DNA from 2 places in the Pseudomonas sp. MT3 genome. Region 2 is predicted to be linked to the other one. Evidence: predicted binding sites of a transcription regulator. Region 2 holds the regulator's gene; the other holds the start of a gene.
What was found. Region 2 encodes sigma-54, which starts transcription at its own class of promoters, with help from an activator protein. Its sites were predicted from a motif close to ANTGGCATNNANNTTGCTNT; they were not measured.

Region 1: the regulator sigma-54 is predicted to act here: its motif matches at 2,236-2,255, upstream of glnK (P-II family nitrogen regulator).

What each region holds. Positions count from the first base shown of each region.
Region 1 is NZ_JBTVPY010000018.1:49,765-54,222, reverse strand. Features, by position in the region: gene ACYCAX_RS18630 (DUF1127 domain-containing protein) at 1-53, shown strand, start outside; gene ACYCAX_RS18625 (YifB family Mg chelatase-like AAA ATPase) at 211-1,701, opposite strand; gene ACYCAX_RS18620 (accessory factor UbiK family protein) at 1,756-2,040, opposite strand; gene glnK (P-II family nitrogen regulator) at 2,444-2,782, shown strand; gene ACYCAX_RS18610 (ammonium transporter) at 2,824-4,158, shown strand; gene ACYCAX_RS18605 (secondary thiamine-phosphate synthase enzyme YjbQ) at 4,265-4,458, shown strand, end outside.
Region 2 is NZ_JBTVPY010000007.1:75,078-79,535, forward strand. Features, by position in the region: gene rapZ (RNase adapter RapZ) at 1-383, opposite strand, end outside; gene ptsN (PTS IIA-like nitrogen regulatory protein PtsN) at 386-850, opposite strand; gene hpf (ribosome hibernation-promoting factor, HPF/YfiA family) at 860-1,168, opposite strand; gene ACYCAX_RS09240 (RNA polymerase factor sigma-54) at 1,247-2,749, opposite strand; gene lptB (LPS export ABC transporter ATP-binding protein) at 2,991-3,716, opposite strand; gene lptA (lipopolysaccharide transport periplasmic protein LptA) at 3,716-4,252, opposite strand; gene lptC (LPS export ABC transporter periplasmic protein LptC) at 4,239-4,458, opposite strand, start outside.

The DNA.
Region 1 (4,458 bases), on a different contig from region 2:
TCAGCCGCGAACAGGCGCGGCTGGAGGCGATGCGGCCGTTTTGGCGTTGCTAGTGGCCTGTGTGGCTAATTCGACTAATCAATTTCGGCGCCAGGCTTCGCCATACTGCGTTGCCGCTCCTCACCGTAGCCCTGCTACGACTCGTCGCGGCGCCTTGTCTGGCAAACCCTGGCACTCGAACTTCAATTGCCGAATTAACCGTACAGGCCACTAGTGCCCAGCGCGGTACTGCAGCGCCTCGGCCAGGTGCGCCCGGCCGATGGCCTGCGTCTGCTGCAGGTCGGCCAGGGTGCGCGCCACCTTGAGAATCCGGTGCAGGGCGCGCAGCGACAGGTTCAGGCGTTCGCCGGCCTTCTCCAGCCAGAGCTGGTCTTCGGCGCTCAATGCACAGAATTGGTGCATCTTCTTCAGATCGAGAAAGGCGTTCGCGCAGCCCTGGCGATTCAACTGGAGCTGGCGCGCGGCGGCAACCTGCACGGCCAGCTCGGCGCTGCTGGTGCTGGGGCCGCCAGGCGCGAGGCTGGTGCTTTCGCGGCTGACCGTCAGGTGCAGGTCGATACGATCCAGTAGCGGCCCGGAGAGCTTGGCGCGGTAGCGCTGGACCTGCTCGGGCGAGCAACGGCAGCGTCCGCTGGGGTCGCCGAGGTAGCCGCACGGGCACGGATTCATCGCCGCCACCAGCTGGAAACGCGCCGGGAAACGCACGCGACCGCTGGCGCGGGCGATGACGATCTCGCCACCCTCCAGGGGCTCCCTCAGGACCTCCAGGACCTTGCGGTCGAACTCGGGCAGTTCATCCAGGAACAGCACGCCTTCATGGGCCAGCGTGATTTCTCCGGGTTGAGGACGGCTGCCGCCGCCCACCAGGGCGGGCGCGGATGCCGTATGGTGCGGCTGGCGAAACGGACGTTGCGGCCAGTGGGTCAGCGGTCCGCGTCCGGCCACGGAATGGATCGCTGCGACTTGCAGCGCTTCGTCTTCCTCCAGCGGTGGCATCAGGCCGGGCAGGCGGCTGGCGAGCAGTGTCTTGCCGGTGCCGGGCGGGCCGCTGAACAGGAGGTTGTGCGCACCGGCGGCGGCCACCAGCAGGGCGCGCTTGGCGGCGGTCTGGCCCTGCACTTCGGCGAGGTCGGGATAGGGTGGCGTGCTGCGCAGCAGGCCGTTCGCCTCATAAGGCCGCAGGCGCTCCTGGCCGCTGAAGTGCGCGGCCAGCTCCAGCAGGTGGCCGACGGCATAGACCGTCAGCCCGCTGGCAAGGCTGGCTTCCTCGGCATTCTCCCTGGGCACCACCAGTGCCCGTCCGGCGGCGCGGGCGGCCAGCGCGGCAGGGAGTACGCCCGGCACCGGGCGCAGGGTGCCGGAGAGCGCCAGTTCGCCCAGGCATTCCAGGTCCTCCAGGCCACTGGCATCGGCCAACTGCCCGCTGGCGGCGAGGATGCCCAGGGCGATGGCCAGGTCGAAGCGGCCGCCGTCTTTCGGCAGGTCGGCCGGGGCGAGATTGAGGGTGATGCGGCGGGCGGGGAAGTCGAAGCCAGAGTTGAGCAGGGCGCTGCGCACGCGGTCCTTGCTCTCCTTCACGGCGCCTTCGGGCAGGCCGACCAGGGTCAGCGACGGCAGGCCGTTGGCCAGGTGCGCCTCGACGGTGACGCCGGGTGCTTCGACGCCGACCTGGGCGCGGCTGTGGACGATGGCGAGGGACATGGATCACTCCTTGATCACATGCCGCCCCGCCGGCGGGGCTTCCCTGCCTGCCCTTTATTCGGCTGGGGCGGCCGGGGCGGCGTCGGCGGGCGGCGAGAGCTTGGCTTCCATTTCCGCGACCTTGGCTTCCAGGGCCTCGAGGCGGGCGCGGGTACGGGCGAGCACCACCATCTGGCTGTCGAACTCGTCACGGCTGACCAGGTCGAGCTTGCTGAAGGCGCTCTGCATCAGAACCTTGAACTGGGCTTCCAGCTCGGCCTTCGGCAGGGGCGATTCGCCGCCGAACAGGCGTCCGGCTTGTTGGCTGATGGCGTCGAGGAAGGCTTTGGGCGGCAGCATGGTTCATGGGTTCCGGATTGAATCAGAGCGCAGTCTATCACGCAGCCGGTACCGGCTGCGGCGCGGAGGATTGCACGCTTTTTGAGCAGTATGCCCGCTGCATATGCGCGCTTTCGGTGCGCGGGATGGCAGCTGGCGATTGGCCAGGGACCGCGAATTTTCACCAAGTGACTGAAACCACGGGCATTTCATAGAGCTGGCAAGGTTCATGCTTTGGGGCAGATATGGCGTGCACCGACGCAGTTCCGGTGCGGCAGGCGAGGCGGTGGATTGCTTCGATCAAGGCAGTCGGAGTGCTGAGGTAGGGCGGCCGGCGCATTACAAAAGCCAGACACTGCGCTTAGACTTGTCCTCGGGTTCGTTCTTCCTGGGGCGGGTCCACCAAAACACGGGAGAGAGTTACATGAAGCTAGTCACAGCCATCATCAAGCCGTTCAAGCTGGACGACGTTCGTGAGTCGCTGTCCGAGATCGGCGTGCAGGGCATTACTGTGACCGAAGTCAAGGGCTTCGGCCGGCAGAAGGGCCACACCGAGTTGTACCGTGGCGCGGAATACGTCGTCGACTTCCTGCCAAAGGTGAAGATCGACGTCGCCATCGCCGATGACCAGTTGGATCGCGTTATCGAAGCCATCACCAAGGCTGCCAACACCGGGAAGATCGGTGACGGCAAGATCTTTGTCGTAAATCTGGAACAGGCCATCCGTATCCGTACCGGCGAAACCGGCACCGACGCGATCTAAGCCAAGCCCACACCGAACCCCACGCCCCAGGAGAAACAACAATGACTCTGCGCAGATACGCAGGGCTAGGCGCCCTATTGCCTCTCGCAATGCCCGGACTGGCCCTGGCCGACGAGGCCGCGGCCCCCGTCCTGAACAGCGGCGACACCGCCTGGATGCTGATTTCCAGTGCCCTGGTGCTGCTGATGACCATCCCTGGCCTTGCGCTGTTCTACGGCGGCATGGTGCGCGCCAAGAACGTCCTGTCGATCATGATGCAGTGCTTTGCGATCACCGCGCTGATCAGCATCCTCTGGGTCGTCTACGGCTACAGCCTGGCCTTCGACACCGTGGGCATGGAAAAGGGCGTGATCAACTTCGCCTCCTTCGTCGGCGGCCTGGACAAGGCGTTCCTCGCCGGCCTGACCAACACCGGCCTGACCTCCGCCGCCGCGCTGTTCCCCGAAAGCGTGTTCGTGATGTTCCAGATGACCTTCGCGATCATCACTCCGGCCCTGATCGTCGGCGCGTTCGCCGAGCGCATGAAGTTCTCGGCCATGCTGATCTTCACCGCGCTGTGGTTCACCCTGGTCTACGCACCGATCGCCCACATGGTCTGGAGCGGTGATGGCGGCCTGATGTGGGACTGGGGCGTGCTGGACTTCGCCGGCGGCACCGTGGTGCACATCAATGCCGGTGTCGCGGGCCTGGTCGCCTGCCTGGTGCTGGGCAAGCGCAAGGGCTACCCGAATGCCGCGATGGCGCCGCACAACCTGGGCTACACCCTGATCGGCGCCGCCCTGCTGTGGATCGGCTGGTTCGGCTTCAACGCCGGCTCCGCCGCCGCCGCCAACGGCACCGCCGGCATGGCCATGCTGGTCACCCAGATCGCCACCGCCGCCGCCGCCCTGGGCTGGATGTTCGCCGAGTGGATCACCCACGGTAAGCCGAGCGCCCTGGGCATCGCTTCCGGCGTGGTCGCCGGTCTGGTCGCCATCACCCCGGCCGCCGGCACCTGCGGTCCGATGGGTGCCATCGTGATCGGCCTGGCCGCTGGCGTGATCTGCTTCTTCGCCGCCACCAGCCTCAAGCGCGCCATCGGCTACGACGATTCCCTGGATGCCTTCGGCGTGCACGCGGTCGGCGGCATCGTCGGCGCGCTGCTCACCGGCGTGTTCGCCGCGCCCGCCCTGGGCGGCTTCGGCACCGTCACCGACATCGGCGCGCAGCTGTTCACCCAGTTCAAGGGTGTGGCCTTCACCATCGTCTACACCGGTATCGTCAGCTTCGTGATCCTCAAGGTCCTGGACCTGATCATGGGGCTGCGCGTCACCGAGGAAGAGGAAACGATGGGTCTGGACCTCTCCCTGCACAACGAGCGCGGCTACAACCTGTAAGGGTTCGTGCATGTTCGACGAAGGGCGCCCTCGGGCGCCCTTTGCTTTTTTGAACATCACGCTAGAATGCGCGCGCATCACCGCTTCAGACGGAGGTCAGCCCGCCATGTGGCAGCAGAAGTCCATCACCCTGCACCCGCGTCCGCGAGGTTTCCACCTGGTCACCGACGAGATCCTGGCCGCGCTGCCGGAGCTTGCCAGGTGCCGGGTCGGCCTGCTGCACCTGCTGTTGCAGCACACCTCGGCGTCGTTGACGGTGAACGAGAACGCCGATCCCTCGGTGCGCCGTGATTTCGAGCG
Region 2 (4,458 bases):
AGCAGGTACGCCTCGTCTGCGATGGCTTCGGCCAGCGAGCGACTGTCGCTGGTCAGCGGGTGGCGCCGGCGCGTCTCGGAGAAGCGCTTGAGCAGCGTCTCGTCATCGGCATCGAGGTACAGCACGTCGCACTGGATGTGCTTGTCGCGGGCTTCCTGCAGCAACTCGGGGAAGCGCTGCAGCTGGCTGGGCAGGTTGCGCGCGTCGATGGAGACGGCGACCTGCGGGTGCAGCAGTTCGGTGTGCAGCAACGCACGTTGCGCCAGGTCCGGGAGGAGGCTGGCGGGCAGGTTGTCGATGCAGTAGAAACCGTTGTCCTCGAGCACGTTGAGTGCGGTGCTCTTGCCCGAGCCGGACCGTCCGCTGATGATGATCAGGCGCATGATCAGTGGCCGTTCTGGAAGTCCACGACGATCCGGTACAGCTCTTCGCCGTTGGCGGCGTGGCGCAGGCGGTCACGGACGTCGGAACGGTCGAGCATGGAAGCAATCTGCCGAAGCAGCTCCAGATGCTCTTCGGTGGCGGCTTCCGGCACCAGCAGGACGAACAGCAGATCGACCGGCGCGCCGTCGAGGGCGTCGAAGTCGACCGGGGCGTCCAGGTGCAGGATCGCGCTGATGGGGGACTGGCAGCCGGGGAGGCGGCAGTGCGGAATGGCGATGCCATTGCCGAATCCGGTGGAGCCCAGGCGTTCCCGAGCCACCAGGTTTTCGAAGATGTCTTGCGCATCGAAACCTGGTAGCTCGCGAGCTACCAGGTTTGCGATTTGTTCAAGGACGCGTTTTTTACTGCCGCCCGGCACGTTCACCAGGGAACGGCCGGGGGTCAGGATTTGCTCGAGTCGAATCATAGGGAAGGGTTAACGGACGCCAACACCCTGCTGGCGTTCGAGGTATTTTTCCTTGTGCTTGATCAGTTGGCGGTCGAGCTTGTCGGTGAGCAGGTCGATGGCTGCGTACATGTCTTCATGTTCGGCACAGGCCACCACCTCACCCCCTGCGATATGCAGGGTGGCTTCGATTTTCTGCTTCAGTTTCTCGACCTCCATGATGACCTGAACATTGGTGATCTTGTCGAAGTGGCGCTCCAGTCGTCCGAGTTTTTCGACGACATAGTCGCGCAGGGCGTCGGTCACATCCAGTTGATGTCCACTGATGTTGACTTGCATACCGCTTTCTCCTTATTGCCCGTGTATAAGTGGCAGGTTAGGTGGCCTGCCGCCGGAACACTTTGGCGTGGATCAACGTCATACCAGTCGCTTGCGTTCGCTGGAGGGAGCAATCCCCAAGGACTCCCGGTACTTGGCGACGGTGCGACGTGCCACTTGAATGCCCTGTGCTTCCAGTAAACCAGCGATCTTGCTGTCACTCAATGGCTTTTTCGGACTTTCCGCCGCGACCAGTTTCTTGATGATGGCGCGGATCGCGGTGGACGAGCATTCGCCGCCCTCGGCGGTGCTGACGTGGCTGGAGAAGAAGTACTTCAGCTCGAAGATGCCACGCGGGGTATGCATGAATTTCTGCGTGGTGACGCGCGAGATGGTCGACTCGTGCATGCCCACGGCTTCGGCGATGTCGTGCAGGACCAGGGGCTTCATCGCCTCCTCGCCGTATTCGAGGAAACCGCGCTGGTGTTCGACGATCTGGGTCGCCACCTTCATCAGCGTCTCGTTGCGGCTCTGCAGGCTCTTGATGAACCAGCGCGCTTCCTGCAACTGGTTGCGCATGAAGGTGTTGTCGGCGCTGGAATCCGCCCGGCGCACCAGGCCGGCGTACTGCGAGTTGACCCGCAGGCGCGGCACGGCTTCCTGGTTCAGCTCTACCAGCCAGCGGTCGTTGTGTTTCCGGACGATGACATCCGGCACCACGTATTCGGCTTCGCCGGACTCGATCTGCGAGCCGGGACGCGGGTGCAGCGACTGGATCAGCTCGATGGTCTCGCGCAACTCGTCTTCCTTGAGCTTCATGCGCCGCATCAGTTGGCTGTAGTCGCGGCTGCCGAGCAGGTCGAGATGATCGGAGACCAGCTTCAGGGCCTCGGTCAGCAGGTAGGTCTTGGCCGGCAACTGGCGCAGTTGCAGCAACAGGCATTCGCGCAGGTTGCGTGCGCCGACGCCGGCGGGTTCGAGTTGCTGCACGCGGCGCAGGACGACTTCCACCTCGTCCATCTCCACGCCCAGTTCCGGGTCGATGGAGGCGAGGATGTCGTCGAGGGACTCTTCGAGATAACCGTCGTCGTTGATGCCGTCGATGATACTCAGGGCGATCAGGCGGTCGGTGTCGGACATCGGCGCCAGGTTGACCTGCCAGAGCAGGTGGCTCTGCAGGCTTTCGCCAGCGGAGGTGCGGGCGGTGAAGTCCCACTCGTCATCGTCGCTGCTGGGCAGGCTGCTGGCGCTGGTCTGGTAGATGTCTTCCCAGGCGGTATCGACCGGCAGCTCGTTAGGGATGCGCTCGGCCCACTGGTCCTCGTCGAGGCTGTCGACGCTGGGGGTAGTGTTTTCCTGGAAGCTGTCCTGCGAGTTGCTGCTGGCGCCCTGGGCGGCGGAGTCGTCGCCGTCGGCCATTGGGTCGCTGTTGTCGTAGTCGTCGCCGTCTTCCTGACGTTCCAGCATCGGGTTGGACTCCAGGGCTTCCTGGATTTCCTGTTGCAGGTCCAGCGTGGAGAGCTGGAGCAGTCGGATGGCCTGTTGCAGCTGCGGAGTCATCGTCAGCTGCTGGCCCATCTTGAGGACGAGCGATGGTTTCATGGCTGGAACTAGGCACCTTGTTCGCTGGCGCAGCAAGCGCCATATCCACGACTACGGACGCCTGGGCGCCGCGAGGAAGCAAATTATATGCCTGAGTCTGGACGCTTTGCCTAGGGTCTGTCGACCTTTCGTTACAACCTGAGTATCGGGCAGGCTCGAGACGGCAGAATGCACGGCGCCGGACACAGGTCCGGGCCGTCGTGGAACGGGGCGAGGCGCCGCCGGAAGGGCGGCTTCCGGGTCAGAGACGGAACTCGTGGCCCAGATAGACTTCCTTCACCAGGTCGTTGGCGAGGATGGTCTCGGAGCTGCCCTCGGCGATCAGTTGGCCGTCGTTGACGATGTAGGCGGTTTCGCAGATATCCAGCGTCTCGCGGACGTTGTGATCGGTGATCAGCACACCGATGCCCTTGGCCTTGAGGTGATGGATGATCTGCTTGATGTCGCCCACGGAGATCGGGTCGACGCCGGCGAAGGGTTCGTCCAGCAGGATGAACTTCGGTGCGCTGGCCAGGGCGCGGGCGATTTCCACGCGGCGCCGCTCGCCGCCGGACAGGCTCATGCCGAGGTTGTCGCGGATGTGGTGGATGTGGAACTCCTCGAGCAGGCTTTCCAGTGCTTCCTGGCGACCGGCGCGATCCAGGTCGCTGCGTGTTTCGAGGATCGCGCTGATATTGTTGGCCACCGACAGCTTGCGGAAGATCGAGGCTTCCTGCGGCAGGTAGCCGATGCCGGCACGGGCGCGGCCATGCATGGGCAGGTGGGTGACGTCCTGGTCGTCGATGCGTACCACGCCCTGGTCGGCGCGGACCAGGCCGACGATCATGTAGAAGCAGGTAGTCTTGCCCGCTCCGTTGGGGCCGAGCAGGCCGACGATCTGTCCGCTGTCGATACTCATGCTGACGTCGCGGACCACTTGCCGGCTTTTGTAGCTCTTGGCGAGGTGCTGGGCGGTGAGCGTGGCCATTACTGCGCTTGATCCTGCTTTTTCTTGGGCTGGATGACCATGTCGATACGCGGGCGCGGCGTGGTCACCTGGGTACCGGTGGCGCGGCCTGCGTTGACGATCTGGCGCTGGGTGTCATAGACGATCTTTTCGCCTTCGAAAGTGTTGCCTTCCTGGATCACCTTGGCCTGGTCGATCAGCACGACACGGTTCTGGGTGACGAAGTACTGGATCGTCAGGCCGTAGGCCTTGGTGATTTCCTTGTCCGGCGCGGGCTTCTGTTCGAAGTAGGCGGGCTTGCCCACCGAGGTGACGACCTCGATGTCGCCGTTCTTGTTCTGCTTGAGCGTGACGGTGTTGCCGGTCAGCTTCATGCTGCCCTGGGTCACCACCACGTCGCCGCGATAGACGGCAACGCCTTGCTTGTCATCCAGTTCGGCGCTGTCGGCCTGGACGCGGATAGGCTGTTCCCGGTCGGTGGGAAGGGCCCAGGCGGCGGAGCTGCCGATGGCGGCGGCGAGGCTGAGGAGAAGGGGGAGGGTGTTAACGAGCCTCATGCTGACCTCTTACGTTGGACAGCAGGATCATCCGGCTGTCTTTCAGATACGCTTTCATTCCATTGGCCGTGGTGACACCGTTGGGTTCGGTGATCTTCACCGGCTGGTCAGTCTGCGCATAGTCCTTGTCCGGGAACACCGTCATGCGGGTCGTGTTGAGCAGCAAAGTGCGCTGTTGCGCATCGGTGCGCGCCACGCGCACGTCG